4 regions of the Streptomyces aureoversilis genome follow, and region 1 is predicted to be linked to each of the others. Evidence: riboswitches for the same ligand, from Rfam matches in the RefSeq annotation. Region 1 holds a riboswitch; each other region holds the start of a gene.

Region 1 (7,027 bases):
GGAACCAGTTGACCGGCGGGCACGTTGTGAACCCCTGTTGAACTGGCCTTGCGGGTCCCAAGTTGACTAGACCACTGCCATGCCGACGATCACATAAGCGGCTCTTTAACCCGCCCGAAACCGGACGGCATCCCACCGCAGAGGGCTCCTGGGGCCCCGGAAGGGCCCAACGGGCCCCTTCGCGCCGCCAACGCTCCCTTTTTTCATGTGAAGGATTTCACGAACTTTTTCCCGGAGGCCCCCGAAGGGGCCTCCTCGGGGCGCCTCCTCAGGCGACGCTCCAGGCGATTCCATCCAGAATGTCGTGTTCGCTGACGACGACCTCGTGGGCCCCCACGCGCTCCATGACGGCCTGCAGGACGAGCGCCCCGGCGCAGATCACGTCGACCCGGCCCGGGTGGATCACGGGGATCGCCGCACGCTGCTCGTGCGTCGAGGCGAGCAGCTTCCCGGTGATCTCCCGGACCTGCTCCAGGGAGATCCGCGCGTGGTGGATGCGCGTCCAGTCGTACTCGGTCAGACCCAGCGCGACCGCCGCGACCGTGGTCACCGAGCCCGCGAGGCCCACGAGCGTGCGGGCCTCGGCGAGCGGCACGGTCTCCTCGGCCAGGTCGAGCGCGGCCTCGATGTCCGCGCGTATCGCCGCGATGCGCTCCGGGGTCGGCGGGTCCACCACGGCGCCCTCCGCGACGAGGTGACGCTCCGTCATGCGCACGCAGCCGACGTCGACGCTGCGGGCCGCCCGGACGTGCTCCTCGCCGACGACGAACTCCGTGGAGCCGCCGCCGATGTCCACGACGAGGAACGGCCTGGCCAGGTCGTCCCGGCCGGAGAGCTCCTTGGTGGCGCCGGTGAAGGAGAACTCGGCCTCCTGGTCGCCGCTGATCACCTCGGGCTCCACGCCCAGGATGTCCACCACGCCGCGCACGAAGTCCTCGCGGTTCTCGGCGTCCCGCGAGGCGGACGTGGCGACGAACCGCACGCGCTCGGCCTTCACGTCGCGGATGACCTCCGCGAACTCCCGGCAGGCCGCGAAGGTCCGCTCCAGGGCCTCCTCCGCCAGCCGGCCCGTACGGTCCACGCCCTGCCCCAGGCGGACGATCGTCATCCGGCGGTCGAGTTCGGTGAATGCACCGGTCGCCGGGTCGAGATCGGCGACGAGGAGCCGGATGGAGTTGGTGCCGCAGTCCACGGCGGCGACGCGGGTCACTTCTCGTCACCCCCGCACGGCGTGACGCACGGGCCCTTGGCCCACCACTCCGGCAGCAGCGCCAGCGCCTCGTCGCCGAAGGGGTTCACGCCCGGGCCCGCCACCAGCGAGTGGCCCACCAGGACGTGCAGGCACTTGACGCGGTCGGGCATGCCGCCCGCGCTCGGGAAGCCCTCCAGGACCTCGATCGCGTCGCGGCGGCGGAGGTAGTCCTCGTGCGCGGCGCGGTAGGCGGCGGCCAGTTCCGGGTCGGTCGCCAGCCGGTCCTGCATCTCCTTCATCAGGCCCGAGCCCTCCAGCGTGCCGATCGCGGAGGCGGCGCGCGGGCAGGTCAGGTAGTACGTCGTCGGGAACGGCGTGCCGTCCGGCAGCCGGGGCGCGGTCTCGACCACGTCCGGCTGGCCGCAGGGGCAGCGGTGGGCGATGGCGCGCAGCCCGCGCGGCGGGCGGCCCAGCTGCTGCTTGAACGCCTCGATGTCGGCATCGGTGGGCTCGGTGGACTCGGTCTGGGGCGGAGGGGTGTCCATGTGCTCGCTCGTGTCGTCTTCGCTCGGTGGTGTCGGCAGGTCGTGCGGGAGGCGGGTCGTGCAGAAGGGGAGGGCCGGCGGGCGCGGTCAGCGCGGGGTGTCCGCGGCGTCCACACCGTCCCACAGATTGCTGTACCAGGGGCGGTCGGCGGCGCCCTGGTCGCGCGGGCGCCGGGCGGTGCCACTGCCGTCGACCACGCTGTAGCCGGTCTCCCCGGGGCGCAGGTAGTGCAGGTGCTCGCGCGCCTGCTGCTCGACGTACGCCGGGTCCTCCAGCCGCGCCTTCTCGTCCTCCAGCCGCTTCACCTGCTCGCGGGCGCGCTCGGACTGGCGGCGCTGGTCGGCGATGTCGGAGCGCTGGGTGACCCACTGGCGCATGGGATAGGCGAGGGCGACGACCAGCGAGCACACGACGAGCGCCAGCAGCGCCGCACGGCCGGTGAGCCGGCTGCGGCGCGGGCCCCGCGCGCGGTAGACGCGGGCCGTGGGGCCCTGGACGAGCACCGAGCCGAGTGCCCTGAGTCTGGTCGCGGTGGAGCGTTCCGCCGCCACTTCGCCTCCCCGAGGTCCTGGTCGCCCGCAGCCTCGCTACGAACGTACGTCCCCGGCCACGGTACGGGACCGTGGCCGGGGACGTGGTGAGGCTGCTCCCCTGAGGCCGTGTCAGGCCTGCGGGTGCCGGCCCGCGGTGTCCTCGTGTCAGCCCTTGCGGTGCTTACTGGTTCGCAGAGCGAAACCGCGGGAAGGCGCTGCGGCCGGCGTAGACCGCGGCGTCGTCCAGGATCTCCTCGATGCGCAGGAGCTGGTTGTACTTGGCGACGCGCTCGGAGCGGGCCGGGGCGCCGGTCTTGATCTGGCCGCAGTTGGTGGCGACGGCCAGGTCGGCGATGGTGACGTCCTCGGTCTCGCCGGAGCGGTGGGACATCATGCACTTGAAGCCGTTGCGCTGGGCCAGCTCGACGGCGTCCAGGGTCTCGGTCAGCGAGCCGATCTGGTTGACCTTGACCAGCAGGGCGTTGGCGGCGCCCTCCTCGATGCCGCGGCCGAGGCGCTCGGGGTTGGTGACGAACAGGTCGTCACCGACGAGCTGGACCTTGTCGCCGAGCTTCTCGGTGATGGTCTTCCAGCCGTCCCAGTCGTCCTCGAACAGCGGGTCCTCGATGGAGACCAGCGGGTACGCCGCGACGAGCTCGGCGTAGTAGTCCGTCATCTCGGCGGCCGTGCGGTCCTGGCCCTCGAACTTGTAGACGCCGTCCTTGTAGAACTCGGAGGCGGCCACGTCGAGCGCGAGCGCGATGTCCTGGCCGGGGGTGTAGCCGGCCTGCTTGATGGCCTCGAGGATGAGGTCGAGGGCCTCGCGGTTGGAGCCGAGGTTCGGGGCGAAGCCGCCCTCGTCGCCCAGACCGGTGGACAGGCCCTTGGTCTTCAGGACGGACTTGAGGGTGTGGTAGACCTCGGTGCCCCAGCGCAGGGCCTCGGAGAAGGACTCCGCGCCGATCGGCGCGATCATGAACTCCTGGATGTCCACGTTGGAGTCGGCGTGCGAGCCGCCGTTCAGGATGTTCATCATCGGAACGGGCAGCAGGTGCGCGTTCGGGCCGCCCAGGTAGCGGAAGAGCGGCAGGTCGGAGGCCTCGGAGGCGGCGTGCGCGACGGCCAGGGAGACGCCCAGGATGGCGTTGGCGCCGAGCGAGCCCTTGTTGTCGGTGGCGTCCAGGTCGAACATGGCCTGGTCGATCAGGCGCTGCTCGGTGGCGTCGTAGCCGACGAGCTCCGGGCCGATCTGCTCGATGACGGCGAGGACGGCCTTCTCGACGCCCTTGCCCAGGTAACGGTTCTTGTCGCCGTCACGGAGCTCGATGGCTTCGAAGGCGCCGGTGGAGGCACCGGACGGCACGGCGGCACGGCCCGTGGAGCCGTCGTCGAGGCCGACCTCGACCTCGACCGTGGGGTTGCCTCGCGAGTCGAGGATCTCGCGAGCTACGACGACGTCGATGGACGGCACGAGCGTCTCCTTCGTGTGTGTCTGTGGTTCTGCAGCACGAGCCTAACGGGCCCCGGAGGCTCGCCTCGCCGTTGGATCGCCTTCCCGGGCCGGAAAAGCCTAAAAAACAGTACAAAAGCCCAGAACACCGTATGAACGACGGATCCGGAAACGGCTGAGCCCCGCTCCGGTGCGCGCTCGGGGCGGCGCATCGGAGCGGGGCGGTCCCGCCGGGAGCGGAGAAGGGCGGCCCACCGGAGTGGACCGCCCTGCCGGATCAGCTGAGGTGCAGCTTCTGGCCGACGTAGATCACGTCCGCGTCCTGGACGATGTCCTTGTTGCGGTCGTACAGCTTCTGCCAGCCGCCCTTGACGTGCTGGGCCTCGGCGATCTTGGAGAGGGTGTCGCCCTCCTTGACCTCGTACTCGCCGTCGCCGACCTTGTAGGACTGCGTGGAGTGGCCCGGGGCGGTCCGCTTCGGGGCCGGGGCCTCGTCGCGCTCGGCGGCCTGCGGGGCGGCCTTCTTCGGCGTGGCCTTCTTCGGCGTGGCCTGGCGCTCGCTGCGGTCCGCGTGGGACTTGCCCGAGACGGTGCCGGTGCTGCGGGAGGACTTGGTGGACTTGCTGACCGAGCCCGAACCGGACGGGTCGACGTTCGCCTTCGGGCCGCCGGCCGTCAGGCCGCCGGGACCGGCACAGCCCCAGGCGCCCGGGCCCTGCATGGCGAGCAGCTTCTCGGCCACGGCGATCTGGGCGCTCTTGGAGGCGTGGTCGGCACGGTCGGCGTACTTCTGGCCGCCGGCGGCGTTCCAGGAGGACTGCGAGAACTGCAGGCCGCCGTAGTAGCCGTTGCCGGTGTTGATGGACCAGTTGCCACCGGACTCGCACTGGGCGACCTTGTCCCACGTCGAAACGGAGGCGGCGTTGGCGGAGGTGGCGACCATCAGCGGGGCGGCGACAGCTGCACCGGTGACACCGGCGAGCGTGAAGATGCGGACGGCCTTGGACGGACGACGGTGCTTGCCCTTGGACATAAGTCGTTTCCTCACCGACGCCTACGAGGTGAGCTGTCGGGTTCGGGCTGTGAGTTCGCCCGGCTTCGTGTGCGAGCACACTCGGCTTCACCCCTAGCCGGTCCCGGACCCGCGGCTTTCGCCGAGGAGCCGTTTCCGGCGCCTACCTTGGTTCCCCCGCTCCTGCCTACGGCGCTTGCGCGACGACTCCCCCGATCGCCGGCAGGATTCGGCGTGGCGACCGTGGTGCCCGCGGTGGCGAGCGGACACGACGGTAAACACAGTCACGGCAAGGGTTCAAACCCCTCTTTCCAGCCACAGTTGCCCCTGGTTACCCAGGGGAACAACGCGTTTCCGCAGGTGAGAGACGGTTTGCCAGTTTCGGGAAGACCGCATTCCGCCACCAGGCAAAGAGACCCATGTCTCACTTTCGACTGGAACGGACATTCGCCGCGAACTGCCGGTCTATTTACCGACCTCGAGCCTCTGACCAGGACGGATCAGGTCGGGATCGGTTCCGACCGCTTTCTCATTGCGCTGGTACAGAGACTGCCAACCCCCCTTGACCGCATGCTGCTCGGCGATCGCTGACAGGTTGTCACCGGGGCGCACGGTGTAGTCGGTGGGAGTGGGGCTGCCGGTGCGTGCGTCGCCGCCGCCCCGCGACGTACGGCCCTCGTCCTCCGAACGCGACGGATCGGCACGGTGCTTGCCCGTGCCCGCGCCGTCCTCGCCGGGCGTCCGCCCCGCGGGCGAACCGGAATCGCCGGCAGACGGCGTGGCGGAACCGTCCGGGATCCGGGTCGGGTCGTCCGTGGGGGACGTCGGGGGCTTGCGGTGCCGGCCTTCCTGCGGCTCACCGGACTGCCCGTCGGACGGCTTGCCCGAGGCGTCGGGTGACGGCGCGTCGGTCGACGGGCTGCCGGAGGGCCGGCCGGACGGCTGACCGGAGGACTGACCCGGCGACGGCCGGCCGGTCGACGGCTGCCCCGAAGGCTGCGTGGAGGGGTCGACCGAGGGGCTCGTCGAGGAACCCGGCGACGGCTTTCCGGACGGCGAGGGAGACGTGGACGCGTCAGAAGGCTTGCCGTGCCCGGAGGGCTCGGACGGCTCGGACGGCGTGGAGTGCGAAGTGGTGCGCTCCGGGGCGCGTGAAGGCGTCGAGTCGCTCGCGGGGGCGTGTGTGCCGCCCGGGTTGACCTCCGCCGGGGTGCCGCCCGAGGTGAGGCCGGCGCTCGCCGCGCAGCTCGACCAGGGGCTGGTGCCGCTGCCCTCGAGGATCTTCTCGGCGACGGTGATCTGCTGCGCACGGCTGGCGAGGTCGGGCCGGGGGGCGTACTCCCGGCCGCCGTGGCGCTCCCAGAGGTCCTGGGTCAGCTGCAGTCCCCCGTAGGTCCCGTTGCCGGAGTTGGCGCTCCACAGGCCTCCGCTCTCGCACTGGGCGACACGGTCCCAGGTGCCGGCGTCGGCTGCCGTCGCGCCGGTGGCCGCCAGCAGCGGCAGGGCGATTCCGGAGGCGGTCACCCCCGCGGCGACCACGATGGCGGGTATCTGACGGGGGCGGCGATGTCGGCCGTTTCCGGGTCTCATGGGCGGTTGCCTCTCGTTCGGCGGCGAATGGTGGTTGAAGATAGCGACGGGCCACCGGAGTCACAAGCCGATGTAGCGGAGGTCACGCCGAGATCACGCCGACTGACGCGAGGTCAGGCAGGCGACTCCTCCTGGGTGGTTGTGTCCGGAATGCCCTCCGGTGTAAAGGCCACGGGAAGGGTGCGCAGACCGCGCATGATGAGCCCGCCGCGCCACCGCAGATCCTCCGGATCGGCCGCCAGCCGCAAGTCGGGAAGGCGCCGCAGCAGGGTCGCCAGAGCCGTCTGACCCTCCAGGCGGGCGAGGGGCGCGCCCAGGCAGTAGTGGATGCCGTGGCCGTAGCCGAGGTGCTGGTTGTCGCGCCGGGAGAGGTCCAGTGCATCGGGGCCGGCGAAGCGCTCGGGGTCGCGGTCGGCGGCCGCCAGGACGACGAGGACGGGGTCGCCCTCCGCGATGCGCTGCCCGCCGATCGTCAGGTCCCGGGTGGCGAACCGCCAGGTCGCCAGCTCCACCGGGCCGTCGTAGCGCAGCAGCTCCTCGACCCCGGTCGCGAGCAGGCCCTCGTCGCCCTCGGCGAGGGCGCGCTGGAGGCGCTCGCGCTGCTCCGGATTGCGCAGCAGGGCGTAGGTTCCGTTACCGATCAGGTTCACAGTTGTTTCAAAACCCGCAAAGAGCAGGATGAAGGCCATGGCCGCGGCCTCGTC
Region 2 (7,027 bases), on a different contig from region 1:
GCGCGCAGCCGCTCGCGCAGCGGGTGCTCGGCGGTGAGCGAGGTGAGCTCGGGGACCAGTTCGGCGTGGCGGCCGAGGGCGAGCCCGCAGTCGAAGAGGCCCTCCTGCGCGGCCAGGCGCGCTTCGGAGAGCCTGTCCTGCTGGCGCTCGCAGTAGGGGCCGGGGAGACCGGCGAGCGCGGCGCCGTGCCAGAGGTCCAGGGCGGCGGCGTACGAGGCGTGGGCGGTCGCGGTGTCACCGGCGGCGTGGGCGGCGGTGGCCTCGGCGAGGAGGCGTTCGAAGACGAGCGCGTCGACGCGCTCGGGTGCCACGCGCAGGGCGTAGCCGCCGGCGACGGAGACGAGGACGGTCGCGGGGGTACGGGCGGCGCGCCCGGGTTCGAGGAGGGTGCGCAGGCGGGAGGCGTACGTGCGGACGGTGCCCAGGGCCTGGGGCGGTGCGGCCTCGCCCCAGAGGGCGTCGATGAGCTCGTCGCTGGAGACGGTGGCGCCGCCGCGCAGCAGGAGGACGGCGAGCATGGCGCGCTGCTGGCGCGCGCCCAGGTCCACGTGGTGACCGTCCGCCAGTGCGCGCACCGGGCCGAGCAGCTGGAAATGGAGCCGGTCTGCGGACGGCTCTGTTGTGTCCCGCATGTTTCCCCCGACCGTGCCCTGCCGGCTCTGTCCGGCGACAGATGGTGACAGTACCTCAGCGCCCGGCAAGGGAGCAGAGGACGGGTGAGGGGCCGTTGATCGTCCGTTGATGGCGCCGTTACATACTGCAGGCACAGTTGTTCCATGCGCATCACAGCGCGCCTGACACAGGAGTTTTCGATATGACCGCTGAGGACCCCAAGAGCACCGAGCAGGCCGGGGCCCCCGCCGAGCAGCCCGCCACGCCGTCCGAGCAGGCGCTCGCGTCCGAGCTGGACAAGCCGGTCGAGCACGCGGAGGGCGCCGCGCCGCAGAGCCAGGGCGGCAGCGGCCCGATCCGTCCGACCCACACGACGGGGGCGCAGTAACCGCAAGGCAGGGCCGGGTTCCGCCGTGCGAACGGCGGGTCCCGGCCTTCCCTTTGCGGCGCCCCGGTCGTTAAGACTGAGCAAAGAACGCACCGGCGCCGCTCCATGGGCGACCCTCGGGAAGCGAATACCGGACAGGCGCGGCCCGCTGTGTCCGGTCACCGCCCGGCGGCCGTCCACGCCCGTCACTCCCGTTCAGGGGGACGGCTTCCGGTGCCGCTGGGCCGCCGGGGGACTGCGGCCGGCACCCTTCGCACGACCGAATGTCGCTCTTGAACTTCCGCCTGTCCCGTCGGGATACTCGCCCGTATCCCGTTCTTGACATGGACGCGACGATCTCATCGGCCTGTCGCGCGCCGTGTCCTCACCGATGCGCATCACCCACGCGTCACGCACACGGGTCGCGCACGTGCGTCACGCACGCGCATCGCACCCGCACGTCCTCCACGCCCGGGCACCATCGTGCCGCCGGGCACTCCCCCACAGGAGGTCACGAGTGAAACGTTCCCGCATCTCCACGCGCTGTACGGCCGGCGCCGGCGCGGCGATGGTCGTCCTGACGGCCGCTGCACTGACGCTCCCCGGCGCGCACGCGTCCTCGCCGGCGCCCCGTCAGCTCTCCTCGCCGCAGGCCGCGGAGCTGGCCCGGCAGATCTCCGCCGACCTCGGCGCGGACTCGGCCGGTTCGTACTACGACGCCGGGACCGGCAGGCTCGTCGTCGGCGTCGTCGACCAGGAGGCGGCGGCCAGGGTACGGGCCGCCGGCGCCGAACCCAGGACCGTGCGCCACTCGGCCGCCGAGCTCGCCTCGGCCCTGCGGACGCTGAAGGCGGAGGCGGCTGTTCCGGGCACGGCCTGGTCGGTGGACCCCCGCTCCAACAAGGTCGTCGTCACCGCCGACAGCACGGTCACGGGCGCCCGGCAGGACCGGCTGGACAAGGCCGTCGCACGGCTCGGCGACAAGGTCGCGGTCAAGAGAACGGCAGGGAAGTTCCGTCCGCTCATCGCGGGCGGCGACGCGATCTGGGGCAGCGGCGTGCGCTGCTCGCTGGGCTTCAACGTCACCAAGGGCGGCAAGCCGTACTTCCTCACGGCCGGGCACTGCGGCAACGCCTCGCGGACCTGGTCCGCGACCCAGGGCGGCGCCCAGATCGGCGTGGTCGAGAGCTCGTCCTTCCCCGGCCACGACTACGCGCTCGTCCGCTACACGTCCACCATCGCCCACCCGAGCGCGGTGAACCTCTACAACGGCGGCACGCAGAACATCAGCAAGGCCGGGGAAGCCGTCGTCGGCGAGAAGGTGCAGCGCAGCGGCAGCACCACCCGGGTCCACGGCGGCGAGGTCACGGCCCTCGACGTGACCGTCAACTACGAGGAGGGGGCGGTCGAGGGCATGATCGGCACCTCGGTCTGCGCCGAACCGGGCGACAGCGGCGGTGCCCTCTTCGACGGCGCCACCGCCCTCGGCCTCACCTCGGGCGGCAGCGGCGACTGCTCCGGCGGCGGGGAGACGTTCTTCCAGCCCGTACCGGCGGCGCTGCAGGCGTACGGGGCCCAGCTGCCCTGAGGCCGGCAGGCGCCGGCGTGACGCCGTGCGGTGACGCCGTGCGGTGACGCCGTGCGGTGACGCACTCCTCCGGGGATCCCCTCCGCGGGCTCCCCGGAGGCATCCGGGCCGGGGTGGGTCGCCCCGGCCCGGTCGGCCGTCGCCGTCCGGGCCGGAACCGGGCCGGTCCGGGCCTCCCGGTCAGTTGACCCGGCCGTACCAGACGCTGCCGGACCAGATCTTCTCCAGGCGGACCTTCGCGCCCGGCTTGGGCGAGTGCCAGATCTTGTTGCTACCCGCGTAGATCCCGACGTGGTAGACGTTGCTCCCCGAGTGGAAGAAGACCAGGTCGCCCGCCTGGCGGGAGCCGGCGGAGATGTGCCGGGTCTTGTTGTACTGCGCGGCCGCGGTGCGCGGCAGGGTCTTGCCGGCCTTCTTGAACGAGTAGAGCGTGAGGCCCGAGCAGTCGAACCGGTTGGGGCCGGCGGCGCCGTACTGGTAGGGGGAGCCCTGCTTGGAGGCCGCGACCTTCAGGGCGGTGGCGCCCGGAGTGGCCGCGCTCGCCTCGGCCGACATTCCGGGGAGGAGCATCGACGCGGTCACGGTGGCCGCGGTGACCACCGAAGCGGCACCGGCGCGGGACATGAGCGTGGATATGCCAGGGAACGCAGACATGCCAAAACCCTTCGTCATCCGCCTGCGAAAGATGACCTGTCGGGTTCGGGCTGTCGAAGTTGCCCGGCCATCCGAAATGGCTTCACCCCAAGGACCACCGCCATCGTGGTCCGCCGTACCTGGGTCTCCCGCTCCTGCCGATCCATTCGTTTCTGCTCCGCACCCGGTACGGCGGCAGGACTCGGCGTCCGCCCGGGTCGCCCGCCTCGGTGACGGGATCTTGTTGTTCGGTGCACGATCCTGCATCACGGGCCGCCGGAATTCGGAGCGGAAAGGTGCTTCTGTGAACTTCTTCACTTCACGGCGATCCCTGGAACCGGGGTGTTACCCGGCATCACGAGTAGCCGGTAATCCCCTTTATCAAAAGGGAGTTGAAGAACTGATTCGAGTCATCCCGGCGGTGCGCGAAAGACGAGGTGGCGGGGGCCGCGGCAGGGCGGCAGTAGGGCGTCTTTGCGTCAGAAAGCCGTGGCGGCGGGCTCCGTGCGGTTCGCTTCGAGAGCGCGAGGGTAGCCCTACGGCATGCTCACCCTAGGGATCGAGGAGGAGTATCTTCTGCTCGACCCGGCCACCGCGCTGCCGGTACCCCTGGCCGACGAGGTCCGGGCGGCGGTCGACCTGGAACCGGTCGTGAACGAGCGGGAGATTCAGGCGGAGCTGTTGCAGGCCCAGGTGGAAGTCGCCACTCCGGTCTGCTCCGATCTCGCCGAGGCCAGCCGGCACCTGCTGCGGCTGCGCCATGCGGTGAGCTCCGCCGCCAAGCGGTCCGGCTGCCGGATCGCCGCCTGCGGTACGGCGCCGTGCTCGGGCCCCGAGCCCATCCCGGTCACCGGCAATCCGCGCTATCTGGCGATGCGGGCCCGTGCCGCCCAGCTCGTGGACGAGCAGTTCGTCCACGGGATGCACGTCCACGTCGCCATCCCCGACCGCGAGATGGGCGTCGCGGTCCTCAACCGGGTCCGGCCCTGGCTGCCCGTCCTGGTCGCCATGGCGGGCAACTCCCCGCTGTGGAACGGCATCGACACCGGCTTCTCCAGCTGGCGGACCGTGGTCTACAGCCGCTGGCCGGTCAGCGGCCCGCCCCCCTACTTCGACGGCCTCGCGGACTACGAGGCCCGCATCCAGGCGCTGTTGACGGCCGGGGCGATCGAGGACCGGGGCCAGCTCTACTGGCAGGCACGGCTGTCGGACCGCTATCCCACGATCGAGGTGCGCTGCCTGGACGTCCAGCTGCGCGCCGACGACGCCGTCATGTTCGCGGGCATCGTCCGCGGGCTGGTCGCCACCGCCATCCGCGACGAGAAGGCCGGGCTGCCCCCGACGCCCTGCCTGCCGGAGCTCCTGGCCGCGGCGAACTGGCACGCCGCCCGGCACGGGCTCGACGGGGTCCTCGTGGATCCCGCGGGCCGGCGCCACGGCGCGGACGAGGTCGTCCGCAGCCTCCTCGCCCACATAGGGCGGTCACTGGAGGAGTCGGGCGACACCCGGCAGGTGAGCTCGCTGGTCAGCCGCCTGCTGCGGCGCGGCACCGGGGCGGACCGGCAGCGCCGGGCGCTGGCCACGGACGGACTGAAGGCGGTGACGGAGCTGATCTCGGAACCGTAACGGCAGGTCAGAAGTGCGGGTCCCCCGCGATCCGCCCGCCCAGGGCCCGGCAGGTGTCCGGGAGGTGGCGCACCCGCGTCGTCAGCAGGAGGGCCGCCAGGCCCAGATAGACATAGGTCAGCACCTCCCGGGCGTATTCGCCCGGAAGCGCGAACTGCACCGCGAAGAGGATGAAAAGGGCTGCGGCCTGCCACCCGGCGAAGCGCAGGTCCAGCAGGACGACGACGGCCAGGACGGTCTGCGCGGCCGTCAGGGCCACCTCATCGACCTGACGGGTCACCAGCGGCAGGGCCGCCCCTCCCCCGCCGAGCGCGTGGGCGAGGGGCAGGCAGCCCACCAGCAGCGTCCACTGGTTGACCTTGCTCGACAGCAGCGCGCCGAGCCCGTCGCCGGCTCGCATGCGCCAGGCGAAGACCACGGCGACGATCAGCTCCGGGGCCTCGGAGGCGAGCGGGGCGAGCCACTGGACCAGGACGAAGCGGTCGATGCCGAGCGAGGCGCCCGCCTCCACCAGCCCGCTCGCGAACGGCTCGGCGCAGGCGAAGACCACGGCCGCGGCGCCCGCGAAGAGCACGGCCGTCACGGTGCGCCGCCCGGCCCGCGGCAGCAGGGCCAGCCGCGCCGGGACGCCGACGAGCTCCTCCATCTCGCCCGAGCTGCACTTCGCGATCCGGTAGAGGTAGTAGCCGTACCAGGGGACGAGCACCACCGGCACGTACCAGCCGATCTCCCGGCTGAGCGGCATCACGAACGCGAAGACGGCCGCCACCGCGAGGAAGGCGACGTCGATGCGGCGGTGCGGCTCCAGCACGATCGCGCCCGGGGCCGCGCCGCGGCGGCGCAGCGCCAGGGCGGCGGCGAGCGCGACGAGCGGCCAGCCGACGCCCACCAGCAGCCGGTTCGCGCCGGTCATGTTGGCCGCGGCGTAGGCGGCGTAGGAGGGGTCGGATCCGGCCGCGTAGGCGAAGTAGAGGTCGACGGCGTACTCGGGCAGCACGGCGATGAAGGCCAGCAGGGCCAGGGCGAGCGCTCCGGCCATGTCCACGCGGGCCGTCTCCGCGGCCCACATCAGCAGGAGCGCCGAGCAGAGCACCCCCAGGCCGAAGACGGCCACGGCCCAGCCCGGCGAGAGCCCGGCGCCGCTCAGCCGCGCCACGACCGCGGGGGCGGCCCCGGCGCAGGCCGCGGCGATCCGCGCGGCGCTCGCGGCGACGGAGGGCGGCGCCGTGACCGGTGCCCCGGCCGGTGCCGTGACCGTTGCCGCAGGCTCACCCATGGCCGCTCCTTCCGCGTCGCACCCTTTCCTGCCGATCTACCAGCAGGAACAAGCAGCCGGGAGCGGACAGCCCGGAGGTGACGGACGGTGACGCCCGTTCGGCCCAAAGACCCCGGAACGGCGGACAGATGCCCAGGAATACGGACAGGCCGGCTGCACCCCCGTCGCAGCCGACCCGCGGCCCGATCATGCATCGGAGGTGCGATCATTTCTGCGGCCGACTTTTCATGGGAAAAATCAGCCCGGGAAAACATCTTCCGCAGGAGTCGCCGGTCTGGTATGAGGCCGGCTTTGACAGAGGACAGAACAGCGTGGACAAGGCAGCGTTGCAGGCCCTGCTCCGTGAACGCCGGGCACGCGTCGCGCCGGAGGACCACGGCCTCCTCCGTCCCTCCCGCCAGGGCCGGCGCGCCCCCGGGCTCAGCCAGAGCCAGGTCGACCAGCTGCTGCACCGCACCCACGGCACCTACAACCGGCTGGAGACGGGCGCCTACCCCAACCCGCCCGAGGACCTGCTGCGCGACGTCGCCCGGCTGCTCGCCTTCACCGAGCACGAGTGGACGTCCCTGTGGCTGTACGCGGTGCACCGCAACCCTCCCTACCCCCTGCACCCGCGCTCGGGAACGGAGGTCCCCCGCGCCTGGCAGGAGGTCGTCGACGGCATGTCCCACATGGCCTACATCAACGACCAGTCCTGGCGGGTCCTCGCGCACAACGGGGCCTTCGCCGAGTTGTTCCCGCGCGGCGAGGTCCCGGAGAACACCATGCGCTGGATGACCCTCGACCCCGAGGCCCGCACGGTCCTGACCGACTGGCGCGACCGCTGGGTGCCGGTGATCCTCCCCCAGCTCCGCGCGGCCGTGGCCGCCCTCCCCCACGACGAGACCCTCGCCGCGCTGGAGGCCGACGTCCTCGCCGACCCCAC
Region 3 (7,027 bases), on a different contig from region 1:
AGCTGCGGCCGTACGCCGAAGAAGGCGGGGTCCCACAGCACGAGGTCCGCGAGCTTGCCCGGCTCCACGGAGCCGATCTCGTGGTCGAGGCCCTGCGCGACGGCCGGGTTGATGGTGTATTTGGCGACGTAGCGGCGGGCTCGTGCGTTGTCGGCCGGCCCGTCGCCGGGCAGGGCGCCGCGGCGTCTCTTCATCACGTGCGCGGTCTGCCAGGTGCGCAGCACGACCTCCCCGATGCGGCCCATCGCCTGGGAGTCGGAGGAGATGATCGAGATCGCGCCGAGGTCGTGCAGGACGTCCTCGGCGGCGATGGTGCCCGGCCGGATGCGGGATTCGGCGAAGGCGAGGTCTTCGGGGACGCCCGGGTTGAGGTGGTGACAGACCATCAGCATGTCGAGGTGTTCGTCGACGGTGTTGACGGTGTGCGGCCGGGTGGGGTTGGTGGAGCTGGGCAGGACGTTGGCCTCGGAGACGACGGTGATGATGTCGGGGGCGTGCCCGCCGCCTGCGCCTTCGGTGTGGTAGGCGTGGATGGACCGGCCGGCGATGGCGGCGAGGGTGTCGCCGACGAAGCCGGCCTCGTTGAGGGTGTCGGTGTGGATGGCGAGCTGGGCGCCGCTCTCCTCGCACACGGCCAGGCAGGCGTCGATGACGGCGGGGGTCGCCCCCCAGTCCTCGTGGATCTTGAAGCCGACGGCGCCGGCCCGCAGCTGGGCGCGCATCGAGTCGTACGAGACGGTGTTGCCCTTGCCCAGCAGGCCGACGTTGACGGGGTACCCCTCCATGGCCTCGAACATCCGGGCGAGGTGCCAGGCTCCGGGGGTGATGGTGGTGGCCTTGCTGCCCTCGGCCGGCCCGGTGCCGCCGCCGAGCAGGGTGGTGACGCCGGAGGCGAGGGCCTCGTCCGCCGCCTGCGGGCAGATGAAGTGGACGTGGGCGTCGACGGCCCCGGCGGTGAGGATCTTGCCGTTGCCGGCGATGACCTCGGTCTCGGGGCCGATGACGAGGTCGGGGTGGACGCCGTCCATGGTGTCGGGGTTGCCGGCCTTGCCGACGCCGGTGATCCGGCCGTCACGGATGCCGATGTCGGCCTTGACGACGCCCCAGTGGTCGAGGACGAGGGCCCCGGTGATGACGGTGTCGGGGGCCCCGTCCGCCCGGGTCGCGCGGGACTGGCCCATCGACTCGCGGATGACCTTGCCGCCGCCGAAGACCGCCTCGTCGCCGGCGTGCCCGGGCCCGCCGCTGCGGTCCTCCTCGATCTCGACGACGAGGTCGGTGTCGGCGAGGCGGACGCGGTCGCCCGCGGTCGGCCCGTAGAGGCCGGCGTAGGCGACGCGGCTGAGTTCAGTCATCGAGCGGTCCCCCGCACTCTCCGCGCAGGCCCTCGACGATGCGCTTGCCGCCGATGGGGACGAGGTCGACCCGGAGGGGGATGCCCGGCTCGAAGCGGACGGCGGTGCCGGCGGCGATGTCGAGGCGCTTGCCACGGGCCGCCGCACGGTCGAAGTCGAGGCCGGGGTTGGCCTCGGCGAAGTGGTAGTGCGAGCCGACCTGCACCGGGCGGTCCGCGGCGTTGAGCACGGTGAGCCGGGTGCGGTGCAGCCCCTGGTTGAGGGCCACGGGCTCGGCGGCGTACAGGATTTCTCCGGGGATCATCGCGGGTCCTCCCCGTCAGCAGATCGGTTCGTGAACGGTGACGAGCTTGGTGCCGTCGGGGAAGGTGGCCTCGACCTGGACGTCGTGGAGCATCTCGGGGATGCCCTCCATGACGTCGTCGCGGGTGAGCACCCCGCGCCCGGAGGACATCAGCTCGGCGACGGTGCGGCCGTCCCGGGCGCCTTCGAGGACGTGGACGGTGATCAGGGCCACCGCCTCGGGGTGGTTGAGGAGCAGGCCGCGGGCCTTGCGCTTGGCGGCCACGTCGGCGGCCACGTGCAGGAGCAGTCGTTCCTGCTCGCGCGGGGAGAGTTGCATGCGTCCCACCTCACTGTCGTCCCAGGGGTCCCGGATGGACGCACCGGGACGCCACCCGAGTTCAACACGGGGTTGACCTGGGGTTCTTCGGCCGGTGGCCAGTGATTGCAGATTAGGGCGGAACCTTTTCCAACGCGTTAACTGGCTCTTTGCATTGCCATGGCCACGGACCCGGGTGCCGTCTGTCGTCTGCACCTACTGGATCTTCTGGGCCGGATCATGGCCGCCCGTCCGCACGACACGTACCGCCGGCTACGGGCGGCGCAGACCATGGTCGTCGCGGTGGTGCGACGGCGCCGCGGATCGCACGCCCATCCGAAACGGGTGAACGGAAGGTGCGAGCGGGTCATGCCGACGCGGACGGTACGGGTCCCCGGCGCAGAGCGCCGGGGGCGAAGGGATCTCCGCGCCATGTGCGCCGGAGGGCCGGGGGTCCGCACGCGAATAAACCCCGGTCCCCTCCATGAAGGATCACGGCGTAGACGGGGCGCGGTGATCGATTTGGCGCGGGCGGCCGGATTGCCCCCGGGCCGGTACGAACCGCCGCAGGCCAGCGGCTCAGCCGGCTTGGGCGCACACCACCAAATCGCCCCGCGTCCACCGGAATTGCCCAGAAGTGATCAGGCTCACATACCCCTGGTTCCGCTCGGAATCGGCACGGCGGCTGCGCCAAGATCCCTCCGACGACAAGACCCCGCCACCCAGGCGGGGCGGTCCCGGCGGACGCCGAACCCTGCCGCCGCCGGGATGCCGGGTCGACTTGAGTGCAACGGCAGGGATGGAGGACCCAAGAGTGGTGGGACGACCAAGAGTAGTGCGGTCGGCCCTTGGGGTGAAGCCGTTGACAGCGGCCGGGCAACCTTCGCCTGCCCGAACCCGACAGGTCATCCTTCACAGGCGGCTGACGAAGGGTTAGCGCATGGGCGCGCACAAACGTCCGTCAAAGCTGTCCAGGGCCGGTGCAGCATCGGCCCTCACTCTCGCCGCCGTCGGAGCCACCGTGCTGGCTCCGGGCGGCGCGGCAGAGGCGGAGGCGTCTACCGTCTCCACCCAGGCACTGCGGATCGCGGCCTCGAAGCAGGGCTCCCCCTATCAGTGGGGGGCGACCGGACCCCACCGGTTCGACTGCTCGGGCCTGACGCTCTACTCCTTCAAGGGGGCCGGGAAGTCCCTGCCCCGCACCGCCGCCCAGCAGTACAACAGCACCCGCCACATCCCCCGCTCCGCACGCGAACGCGGCGACCTCGTCTTCTTCGTCTCCGGGCGCGGGATCTACCACGTGGGGATATACAACGGGGACGGCCGCATCTGGCACGCACCCAAGACGGGCGCGGTCGTCCGCCTGGAGCGGATCTGGACCAGCAGCGTCCTCTACGGCCGGGTCGGCTGACCCGGCGTCACCGGCCCGCCCGGAGACCCCGGAAGGCTGCCCGGTGACGTGATCCCCGCACGACTCGCAACTCCCCGCACGAGGGCCCGAAGAGGCCCGAGGCCCCCCGCACCCGGGTGCGGGGGGCCTGGCCGGCCGGAGGGGAGTTCAGCGCTCTGCGCTGACCGGCGCGGTCCAGGGGAGGGAGATCCACACCGTCTTGCCGCCGTCGGAGGTCGGCGTGCAGAACAGCCGCCCCCCGTGCTCCGCGGTGAGACAGCGGATGATCACCATGCCGCGGCCGTTGTCCTGCTGGACCGCGGCGGGCAGCCGCCGGGGGAAGCGCGGGTGGCTGTCCGTGACGCCGATGCGCAGCTGCTGATCGCGGTCGAGGCGGACGTCCACGGTGAAGGTGGGCGACTGGCCCCGGGTGTGCTGCACGGCGTTGGTCGCGAGCTCGGAGACGATCAGGCGCACGGTCTCGGAAGTGTCCGTCCCGCCCGGAAGCCCCCAGTCCGCCAGCACCTCCGCGACGTAGCGGCGCGCCGTGGAGACCGAGGCGGGGGCGCTCGGCAGCGTGACGGTGGCTTCTTGGTGGTCTGCCATGGCGGTGGCCCTTTCAGCCGAGGTCCCGCCGAGACCGGACTTCCGGTGCACTGCCGCGGAAAACCGGGAAGCGTGCCGTAAGTCGTGGGGGGCATGAGCGGCCTCGGACGGCTCTGCGCGACAGACTGCCACTGATAACGCCTGTGATGGGAGCGATCCCCCAAGATATGCATATATCTGTCGCCCGAAGCAGTGAACTCTACGACGAGCGACCGGATTCACGCGGCACACTGGGCTATTGACACTGACGTATGACAACGACAGTGACCCAGGGGAGGGCCAATGCGGTACGGACCGGCGGTACGCCGCCGCAAGCTGGGGGCGGAGCTGCGCCGCCAGCGCGAACTGGCCGGGCTGACGAGCCTGGAGGCCGCGCGCGCGGTGGGCTGGCACCAGTCGAAGGTCAGCCGGATCGAGACGGGCAGCAGTGGCGTGAAACCGGCGGACGTGGCCCGGCTGCTGGACGCCTACGGGGTCACCGACGCCGAGCTGCGCGCGCTGCTGGGGGCGCTGTGCGGCGCGGGGTCCCCCGAACCGGGCGAGGGCGCGGGTGCCCGGCGCGGCTGGTGGTACGCCTACCGCGACCGGCTGCCGCCCGCCTATCTCGACTTCATCAGCCTGGAGTCGGAGGCCTCGCGGTTAAGCACCCTGGAGACCACCGTGGTCCCCGGCCTGCTGCAGACGCCGGACTACGCCCGCGCCGTGACCCGCGCGGCCCTCGGCGACCCCGCGCCGGAGCAGGTCGAGGAGCTGGTGCGGGTGCGCCTGGCGCGCCAGGCGGTGCTCCGGGGCGAGCAGCCGCTGGAGGTGTGCGCCGTGCTGGACGAGGCGGTACTGCGCCATGAGGTCGGCGGACCGGAGGTCATGGCCGGGCAGTTGCGGCACCTGGTGGAGACGGGATCGCTGGGACACGTGCGGCTGCACGTCCTGCCCTTCTCCAGTGGCGGCCATATCGGCATCACCGGGCCTTTTGTTATTTTCTCATTTCCGCGCATTGCTGATCTGGACGTGGTTGTTCTCGACCACTTGACGAGTAGCCTCTACCTGGAGCGGAAAGAAGACCTCCGGGCGTACGGCGCGGCCTTCACGACGCTGCGCGCACACGCCCTCTCGCACGAGAAATCGCTGGAATTCATCGCCGGGATCAACGACGGCGCGTAAGGAGGCACCATGTCCGCAATGCCTCGGTACGTACCCCACCGTTCCACCCCTGCAGCGCTTTCCCTGCTCCGTGAGGCTCCATGGCGGCGCAGCAGTTACAGCACCGGATACAACAACTGCGTCGAGACGGCCGGACCGCTCCCCGGCCGCCTCCTCGCCGTGCGCGACTCCAAGCGGGCGGGCGGCCCCGCGCTCCTCTTCCGCTCCGCCGCGTGGACCTGCTTCGTCGAGGGGCTGCGCGACGGCGGGCCCGACCCGCTCTGACCCGGTAGGACTCCTTCTCTCAGGCGGCCGGCGCGGTCCGTACGATCGCGTCGGCCGCGGCCGTCACCTGCCGGTCCGACAGATCGGCCCGGGCGGTCAGCCGCAGCCGCGAGACGCCGTCCGGCACGGACGGCGGCCGGAAGCACCCGACCGCGATCCCCGCCTCCCGGCAGTCCGCCGCCCACCGCACCGCCGCCTCCGGTGAGGGGGCCCGTACGGAGACCACCGCCGCGTCGGGCCGTACCGCCGCGAAGCCCGCCGCCACCACCCTGCGGTGCAGCTCGGCGGCGATCTCCCGGACCCGCCGCGCCCGCTGCGGCTCGCGGCGCAGCACCGTCAGGGCCGCCAGCGCAGCGCCGGCCGCCGCCGGTGCGAGGCCGGTGTCGAAGATGAACGTGCGGGCGTTGCTCACCAGGTGCCTGATCACCCGCTCCGGGCCGAGCACCGCACCGCCCTGGCTGCCCAGCGCCTTCGACAGCGTCACCGTGGCGACGACGTCCGGGGCGCCCGCCAGCCCCGCCGCGTGCACCGCGCCCCGGCCGCCCTCGCCGAGGACGCCGAGCCCGTGCGCGTCGTCCACGAGCAGGGCCGCGCCGTGTTCGCGGCACGCCCCGGCGAGCGCGGGCAGCGGGGCGGCGTCGCCGTCGACGGAGAAGACGGAGTCGGTGACGGCGAGCGCGCGTCCGCCGTGTGCCGCGAGGGTCTTGCGGACGGCGTCCGGGTCGGCGTGCGGCACGACCGCCTTCTCGGCGCGGGCCAGCCGGCAGCCGTCGATCAGGGAGGCGTGGTTGCCCTCGTCGGAGACGAGCAGGGCCGGACCGCCGGCGTCGGGCCCGGCGAGCGCGGTGACGGCGGCAAGGTTGGCCGTGTAGCCGGAGGAGAACACGAGCGCGGCCTCGAAGCCGCAGAAGGCGGCGAGCTCCTCCTCCAGCCGGGCGTGCAGGGCGGTGCTGCCGGTGACCAGACGGGAGCCCGTCGCCCCGGCGCCCCACCGGCGGGCGGCCTCGGCCGCGGCCTCGGTGACCTCCGGGTGGCGGGTGAGGCCCAGGTAGTCGTTGCCCGCCAGGTCGGTCAGCGGCGAGTCCGCGGGGCGGGGCCGCAGGGTCCGTACGAGCCCGGCCGCCAGGCGCCGCTCGTGGTGCGCGTCGATCCAGGCGAAGGGGTCCCGGAGGGCGGGCCGGGGCGTGTCCCGGGTCGAGTCCTGAGGCATGCGGCCGTCCTTCGCGTTCCAAGGGGCTGGGGGCCGGTTCTGTGGAGCCCGGATAGAACCTCTGTAGAACGTAGCGGGCGTCACACCTGGTCAGGGTGTGGCAATACACACACATCAATCCGCCGGAGTTGTGCGATCCCTACCTTGGCCCGGGGTACGGCCGTGAGCGAGGATCACCGCCATGGACCTGCTGAACACGCTGGTGGACAAGGGGCTGCGGCGCGAGCTGCCGACCCGCGAAGAGGCGCTCGCCGTGCTGGCGACGTCCGACGACGACCTGCTCGACGTGGTGGCCGCGGCGGGCAAGGTACGCCGCAGGTGGTTCGGGCGCCGGGTGAAGCTCAACTACCTGGTCAACCTCAAGTCCGGGCTCTGCCCCGAGGACTGCTCGTACTGCTCGCAGCGGCTCGGTTCGAAGGCCGGGATCCTCAAGTACACGT
Region 4 (7,027 bases), on a different contig from region 1:
CAAGGGCCGCACAGGCCTCGCCCACCTCTTCGAGCACCTTATGTTCCAGGGCTCGGCACAGGTCAAGGGGAACGGCCATTTCGAGCTGGTTCAGGGCGCCGGCGGCTCCCTCAACGGCACCACCAGCTTCGAGCGCACCAACTACTTCGAGACCATGCCGGCGCACCAGCTGGAGCTGGCCCTGTGGCTCGAGGCCGACCGGATGGGCTCCCTGCTCACCGCCCTCGACGACGAGTCGATGGAGAACCAGCGCGACGTCGTCAAGAACGAGCGCCGCCAGCGCTACGACAACGTCCCCTACGGGACCGCCTTCGAGCGGCTGACCGCCATGGTCTTCCCGGACGGCCACCCGTACCACCACACCCCGATCGGCTCCATGGCCGACCTGGACGCGGCCTCCCTGGAGGACGCCCGCGCCTTCTTCCGCACGTACTACGCCCCGGGCAACGCGGTCCTGTCGGTCGTCGGCGACATCGACCCCGAGCAGACCCTCGCCTGGATCGAGAAGTACTTCGGTTCGATTCCCGCGCACGACGGCAAGCAGCCCCCGCGCGACGGCAGCCTGCCCGACGTCATCGGCGAGGAGCTGCGCCAGGTCGTCCGCGAGGAGGTCCCGGCCCGCGCCATGATGGCCGCCTACCGCCTCCCGCAGGACGGCTCCCGCGAGGCCGACGCCGCCGACCTGGCCGTCACCGTCCTCGGCGGCGGCGAGTCCTCCCGCCTGCACAACCGCCTGGTCCGCCACGACCGCTCCGCCGTCGCCGCCGGCTTCGGCCTGCTGCGGCTCGCCGGCGCCCCCTCGCTGGGCTGGCTGGACGTCAAGGCGTCCGGCGGCGCCGAGGTGGCCGGCATCGAGGCCGCCGTCGACGAGGAGCTCGCCCGCTTCGCCGCCGAGGGCCCGACCCCCGCGGAGATGGAGCGCGCCCAGGCCCAGCTGGAGCGCGAGTGGCTGGACCGGCTCTCCACCGTCAGCGGCCGCGCCGACGAACTGTGCCGCTTCGCGGTGCTGTTCGGCGACCCCCAGCTCGCCCTGACCGCCGTGCAGCGCGTCCTGGACATCACGCCGGAGGAGGTGCGGCAGGTCGCCCGGGCCCGCCTGCGCCCCGACAACCGCGCCGTGCTGGTGTACGAGCCCACCGAGCCGGCCGCCCCCGCCGCCGACGAGAACGCCGAAGCAGAAGAGGAGACGGCCAAGTGAGCGACGCCCTGGCCCCCGCCCAGCCCACCCAGCCTCCGCATTCTTCTATGGCCTTCCACCCGCAGCCGCAAGCCGGGACCGCGGCCCCCTGGGCCTTCCCCGCCCCCGAGCGCGGCACGCTCCCCAACGGCCTGACGGTGCTGCGCTGCCACCGCCCGGGCCAGCAGGTCATCGCCGTCGACATCAACGTGGTGGCCCCCCTCGCCGCGGAGCCGGAGGGCCTCGACGGCGTCGCCACCATCATGGCGCGCGCCCTGTCCGAAGGCACCGACAAGCACACCGCCGAGGAGTTCACCGCCGAGCTGGAGCGCTGCGGCGCCACCCTCGACGCCCACGCCGACCACCCGGGCGTGCGCCTGTCCCTGGAGGTCCCCGCCTCCCGGCTAGGCAAGGCCCTCGGTCTCGTGGCCGACGCGCTGCGCGCCCCCGCCTTCCCCGACCACGAGGTCGAGCGGCTGGTGGGCAACCGCCTGGACGAGATCCCGCACGAGCTGGCCAACCCCGCCCGCCGGGCCGCCATGGCGCTCTCCAAGGAGCTCTTCCCGGCCGGCTCGCGGATGTCCCGCCCGCGCCAGGGCAGCGAGGAGACCGTCGCCCGCATCGACGCCGCCTCCGTGCGGGCCTTCTACGAGGCCCACGTGCGCCCCGCCACCACGACCGCCGTGGTCGTCGGCGACTTCACCGGAGTCGACCTCGACGAGGCCCTCGCCGACTCCCTCGGCGCCTGGACGGGTTCCCCCGCCGAGCCGTACCCGCTCAAGCCGGTCACCGCGGACGACACCGGCCGCGTCGTCATCGTGGACCGCCCCGGCGCGGTCCAGACGCAGCTCCTCATCGGCCGCATCGGCGCCGACCGGCACGGCCAGGTCTGGCCCGCCCAGAGCGTCGGCACGTACTGCCTGGGCGGCACCCTCACCTCCCGTCTGGACCGCGTCCTGCGCGAGGAGAAGGGCTACACCTACGGCGTGCGGGCCTTCGGCCAGGTGCTGCTGTCCACGCCGGAGGGCACCGGCGCGGCCATGCTCGCCATCAGCGGCTCGGTGGACACCGCCTCCACCGGCCCCGCGCTGGAGGACCTGTGGACCGTCCTGCGCACCCTCGCCGCAGGGGGCCTGACGGACGAGGAGCGCGACTCCGCCGTGCAGAACCTCGTCGGCGTCGCCCCGCTGAAGTACGAGACGGCGGCGGCCGTCGCGGGCACCCTCGCCGACCAGGTCGAGCAGCACCTGCCGGACGACTTCCAGGCGCGCCTGTACGAGCGCCTCGCCGCGACGGGCACGGTGGAGGCCACCGCCGCCGTGGTGAGCGCCTTCCCGGTCGACCGCCTGGTGACGGTGCTCGTCGGTGACGCCGCGCAGATCGAGGAGCCCGTCCGGGCCCTCGGCATCGGGGAAGTGACCGTGATCACGGGCTGAAGCCCGCGGCGGGCCGGCCGCGCCGGCCGGCCCGTCAACCGGCAGGCACGCGCGCCCCTGAGGCGCGTGTGCCTGCCAAATGTCCGATTTAGCGGAGTGGTTGCACGTCTGCGTTGTGGCGTGGGCCACAAAATGGGGCTTCTGTTTGCCGATCGAAAGTGGCGGCGTCTAGCGTCAAAGCGTCTGTCCGTCAGATGTGCGTCGCATCCGCGGCCCGGGCAGACATCGCCGAGTCCCCGTACGGCGCGAGCCAGGGGAGCCGGGGACCCAAGTGTCCCTGGGGTGAATCGGGCCCCTTTCCGGAGGGATCCGTAGGAGACCTTCCTGCTCCGAACCCGTCAGCTAACCCGGTAGGCGAGAGGGAAGGAAAGGACCAGCCTCACCAATGGCGTTCACTCGTGCCACCGGGAAGCACCGCAAGCCGAGCCGCGCCGTTCGCGTCAGCGCGAACGCGGCGGGCATAGCCACCCTCGCCGCCACCGGTGTCGTCGCGGGCCTCGCCGCCCCGGCGATGGCCGCCTCTCCCGACGAGACCCACCGCCCCACCGAGGACACCGGCCTGACCCAGGCCGTCGTCATCGGCGAGGACACGGCCGGCCGCATCGGCGAGCAGGCCCAGGTCCAGACCAGCGCCGCGGCCGAGAACACCGCCGTCCACGAGGCCGAGGCCGCCGCCAAGCAGGAGGCCGCCGACGTCAAGAAGGCCGCGGACGAGGCCAAGCGCAAGGCCGAGGCCGAGCGCAAGGAGCAGGAGCGCGCCGCCCGCGAGCAGGAGCGCAAGCGCCTCAACACCTTCGTCTCGCCGATCGCCGGCTCGTACGTCTCCACGTCCTACAAGGCCTCCAGCGGCCTGTGGTCCTCCGGCAGCCACACCGGCATCGACATGCACGCCGCGACCGGCACCTCGATCCAGGCCGTGGGCGCGGGCACCATCGTCGAGGCCGGCTGGGGCGGCGCCTACGGCAACAACGTCGTCATCAAGCACAACGACGGCACCTACACGCAGTACGGCCACCTCTCGTCCATCGACGTCAGCGTCGGCCAGTCGGTCACCGCCGGCCAGCAGATCGGCCTCTCCGGCGCCACGGGCAACGTCACCGGCCCGCACCTGCACTTCGAGGCCCGCACCGGCGCCACGTACGGCACCGACATCGACCCGGTCGCCTACCTCAGCGAGCACGGCGTCAACCTCTGACGCACCCGCCCGCGCCCCCGCGCGGCACATTCGCCTGACGAAGGCCCCGGCCCACCGGCCGGGGCCTTCGTCGTATCCTCGTGTTGGCCAAAACATATCGATGACTTCACGTGCGCCGTCGGAAATCGCGGGCGGCTGCAATAGAGTCGCTGAACAGGCGTCAATCGGCCGCGTTTCGCGGGGGTTATGCGGAGGTTCACCCATGCGGGGCCGTACGTGAACGGTGATGGCACAGCGAATCAGAGCGGCCGTCGCATTTCCGCGCACGCCGTGTGCACGGCGATCCGTGACGACATTGTTTCCGGCACGTTTCCGCCCGGCAGCAGGCTCACCGAAGAAGTCCTCGCGCGCCGCTACGGCGTTTCGCGCGTGCCCGTGCGCGAGGCGCTGCGCACCCTCGCCTCGGAGGGGTTCGTGACCACCCGGCGGCACGCGGGCGCCTGCGTCGCGGAGCCGACCGAGCAGGAGGCCGCCGATCTGCTGGAGGTCCGCGCCCTGCTGGAGCCGCTGGGCGCCGCGCGCGCCGCACAGCGCCGTACGGAGGCGCACCTGAAGGTGCTGCGCGGTCTGGTCCGGCTCGGCCAGGAGCGCGCCCGGGGCGGGCGTACGGGCGAGCTGCGGCCGCTCGGGGACTGGTTCGACGAGACCCTCGCCCAGGCGTCCGGCAGCCCGAGCCTCGCGGGCCTGCTCACCCAGCTCCGGCTCAAGATCGCCTGGGTGTACGCGGCGGAGCCGCCCGCGCGCCCCGTCGACACCTGGGAGGTGCTCGGCGCCCTCGTGGACGCCGTCGCCCGCGGCGACGCGGAGCGCGCCCGGGCCATCGCGGCGGCCCGTGCGGACCGGGCGCCCGGCGAATTCCGGCTGCGCCGCACCGTCCCGGCGGCCCGCGTGCGGAATGCGGGCCCGGCCGTGCGAACGGTGATCTCCGGTTCCTGACCCCGGTTCCCGATCCGGGTTCCCGGGAGCGTACCTATTTACGTCCGGTGTTACCGCAGGAACCATCTCCGGCCGAACTTCCGCCAAAGGAATGCCCGGCTGTTACCGCTGGAATGCCATGGATTTCGCGCGGGCGCACGCGGGGTGTGAATGGGGTGCGCGGGGTGCGGCCGGGAAAACGACAGCGGGGCCACGGCGGCCCTCAATCGGCCGCCGCGGCCCCGCCGCGCGCGATTCCGTCGAATCAGACGGTCTCCGGGAGCTCCTCGAGACCCTCGGCGACCAGCTTCGCCAGACGGTCCAGGGCGGCCTCGGCGCCCTCGGCGTCGCTGGAGAGGACGATCTCCTCGCCACCCTGGGCGCCCAGGCCCAGCACGGCCAGCATGGAGCCGGCGTTGACCGGGTTGCCGTCGGCCTTGGCGATCGTCACGGGGACGCCGGCGGCGGTCGCCGCACGGACGAAGATCGACGCGGGACGGGCGTGCAGGCCCTCGGCCCAGCCGACGTTGACGCGGCGCTCAGCCATGGTGTTGCCCTTCAAGTCGTAGGGGTTGTCTAGACCAGTGTCTCACGGTGCCCGGAGTGCTCCGGCGCAGCGCTTCCGATGTCCGTGCCCGGCCTTACGCTGGCCCCATGCAGACGACGCCGGCGCAGTCCGGGCCCGAGTACGCGTACCCCACCCACTGGGAAGCCGACGTCGTGCTGCGCGACGGCGGCACCGCGCACCTGCGCCCCATCACCCCCGACGACGCCCAGCGTCTGGTGAGCTTCTACGAGCAGGTCTCGGACGAGTCGAAGTACTACCGCTTCTTCGCCCCCTACCCCCGCCTCTCCGACCGGGACGTCCACCGCTTCACCCATCACGACTACGTCGACCGCGTCGGCCTCGCCGCCACGGTCGGCGGCGAGTTCATCGCCACCGTCCGCTACGACCGCATCGACGGCCGCGGCATGCCGGCCTCCGAGCCCGCCGACGAGGCCGAGGTCGCCTTCCTCGTGCAGGACGCCCACCAGGGCCGCGGCGTCGCCTCCGCCCTCCTGGAGCACATCGCCGCCGTGGCCCGCGAGCGCGCGATCCGGCGCTTCAGCGCCGAGGTGCTGCCCGCCAACACCAAGATGATCAAGGTGTTCACGGACGCGGGCTACACCCAGAAGCGCAGCTTCGAGGACGGTGTGGTCCGCCTCGAACTGGACCTGGAGCCCACGGACCGCTCCCTCGCCGTCCAGCGGGCCCGCGAGCAGCGCGCCGAGGCCCGCTCGGTGCAGCGGCTGCTCGCCCCCGGCTCCGTGGCCGTCATCGGCACCGGGCGCGCGCCGGGCGGCATGGGGCGGGCCGTGCTGCGCAACCTGCTGGCGGGCGGCTTCACCGGGCAGGTCCACGCCGTCAACCACGCCTTCCCCGAGGGCACCACACGGCTCGACCCCGAAGGCGTGCCGGCTCACCGCTCCGTCCTCGGTATCGACGGGCCCGTCGACCTCGCCGTCGTGGCCGTGCCCGCCGATCAGGTGCCCTCCGTCGTCGCCGAATGCGGCGAGCACGGCGTCCAGGGCCTCGTCGTCCTCTCCGCCGGGTACGGCGAGAGCGGCGCCGACGGGCGCGAGCGCCAGCGCGAGCTCGTGCGCCAGGCCCGCTCCTACGGGATGCGCATCATCGGGCCCAACGCCTTCGGCCTCATCAACACCGCCGGCGGCGTCCGCCTCAACGCCTCCCTGTCGCCCGAGCTGCCCGCCGCCGGCCGCATAGGGCTCTTCAGCCAGTCCGGGGCCATCGGCATCGCCCTGCTCTCCGGGCTCCACCGGCGCGCCGCAGGGCTCGTCGGCATCTCCACCTTCGTCTCCGCCGGCAACCGCGCGGACGTCTCCGGCAACGACTTCCTGCAGTACTGGCACGACGACCCGGACACCGACCTCGTGCTCATGTACCTGGAGTCCATCGGCAACCCCCGCAAGTTCACCCGCCTCGCGCGGCGCACCGCCGCCCGCAAGCCGGTCGTCGTCGTCAAGGGCGCCCGCCACGGCGGGGCCGCGCCCACCGGGCACGCCGTGCCCACCACCCGGATCCCCGACGCCACCGTCTCCGACCTGCTCCGGCAGGCCGGCGTCATCCGCGTCGACACGGTCACCGAGCTCGCCGACACCGGGCTGCTCCTCGCCTCCCAGCCGCTGCCCGCAGGTCCGCGCGTCGCCATCCTCGGCAACTCCGAGTCCCTCGCCCTGCTCACCTACGACGCCTGCCTCACTGACGGCCTGCGCCCCCAGCCCCCGTACGACCTCACCACCGCC

What was found. A riboswitch is a leader RNA that binds a small molecule or an ion and turns the genes downstream of it on or off. The one in region 1 is predicted to bind cyclic di-AMP.
Region 2: it holds a riboswitch for cyclic di-AMP, as region 1 does, so the genes downstream of both, ACFPP6_RS24430 (C40 family peptidase) here and ACFPP6_RS26025 (transglycosylase family protein) in region 1, are expected to answer to the same signal.
Region 3: it holds a riboswitch for cyclic di-AMP, as region 1 does, so the genes downstream of both, ACFPP6_RS23900 (C40 family peptidase) here and ACFPP6_RS26025 (transglycosylase family protein) in region 1, are expected to answer to the same signal.
Region 4: it holds a riboswitch for cyclic di-AMP, as region 1 does, so the genes downstream of both, ACFPP6_RS14950 (M23 family metallopeptidase) here and ACFPP6_RS26025 (transglycosylase family protein) in region 1, are expected to answer to the same signal.

The regions. Positions count from the first base shown of each region.
Region 1 covers NZ_JBHSKJ010000016.1:94,257-101,283, forward strand. The annotation lists gene ACFPP6_RS26005 (Ppx/GppA phosphatase family protein) at 269-1,210, opposite strand; gene ACFPP6_RS26010 (DUF501 domain-containing protein) at 1,207-1,737, opposite strand; gene ACFPP6_RS26015 (FtsB family cell division protein) at 1,825-2,289, opposite strand; gene eno (phosphopyruvate hydratase) at 2,453-3,742, opposite strand; gene ACFPP6_RS26025 (transglycosylase family protein) at 3,999-4,754, opposite strand; cyclic di-AMP (ydaO/yuaA leader) riboswitch at 4,758-4,938, opposite strand; gene ACFPP6_RS26030 (transglycosylase family protein) at 5,199-6,323, opposite strand; gene ACFPP6_RS26035 (cytochrome P450 family protein) at 6,437-7,027, opposite strand, start outside.
Region 2 covers NZ_JBHSKJ010000014.1:216,560-223,586, reverse strand. The annotation lists gene ACFPP6_RS24445 (AfsR/SARP family transcriptional regulator) at 1-632, opposite strand, end outside; gene ACFPP6_RS24440 (hypothetical protein) at 815-1,000, shown strand; gene ACFPP6_RS24435 (S1 family peptidase) at 1,497-2,567, shown strand; gene ACFPP6_RS24430 (C40 family peptidase) at 2,748-3,221, opposite strand; cyclic di-AMP (ydaO/yuaA leader) riboswitch at 3,226-3,388, opposite strand; gene ACFPP6_RS24425 (carboxylate-amine ligase) at 3,744-4,826, shown strand; gene ACFPP6_RS24420 (hypothetical protein) at 4,834-6,102, opposite strand; gene ACFPP6_RS24415 (MmyB family transcriptional regulator) at 6,414-7,027, shown strand, end outside.
Region 3 covers NZ_JBHSKJ010000014.1:94,239-101,265, reverse strand. The annotation lists gene ACFPP6_RS23915 (urease subunit alpha) at 1-1,355, opposite strand, end outside; gene ACFPP6_RS23910 (urease subunit beta) at 1,348-1,659, opposite strand; gene ACFPP6_RS23905 (urease subunit gamma) at 1,675-1,977, opposite strand; cyclic di-AMP (ydaO/yuaA leader) riboswitch at 2,708-2,892, shown strand; gene ACFPP6_RS23900 (C40 family peptidase) at 2,897-3,367, shown strand; gene ACFPP6_RS23895 (ATP-binding protein) at 3,515-3,952, opposite strand; gene ACFPP6_RS23890 (helix-turn-helix domain-containing protein) at 4,235-5,113, shown strand; gene ACFPP6_RS23885 (DUF397 domain-containing protein) at 5,123-5,377, shown strand; gene ACFPP6_RS23880 (8-amino-7-oxononanoate synthase) at 5,397-6,587, opposite strand; gene bioB (biotin synthase BioB) at 6,769-7,027, shown strand, end outside.
Region 4 covers NZ_JBHSKJ010000007.1:262,138-269,164, reverse strand. The annotation lists gene ACFPP6_RS14960 (M16 family metallopeptidase) at 1-1,198, shown strand, start outside; gene ACFPP6_RS14955 (M16 family metallopeptidase) at 1,246-2,613, shown strand; cyclic di-AMP (ydaO/yuaA leader) riboswitch at 2,830-2,985, shown strand; gene ACFPP6_RS14950 (M23 family metallopeptidase) at 2,999-3,808, shown strand; gene ACFPP6_RS14945 (GntR family transcriptional regulator) at 4,079-4,744, shown strand; gene ACFPP6_RS14940 (HPr family phosphocarrier protein) at 4,989-5,270, opposite strand; gene ACFPP6_RS14935 (bifunctional acetate--CoA ligase family protein/GNAT family N-acetyltransferase) at 5,378-7,027, shown strand, end outside.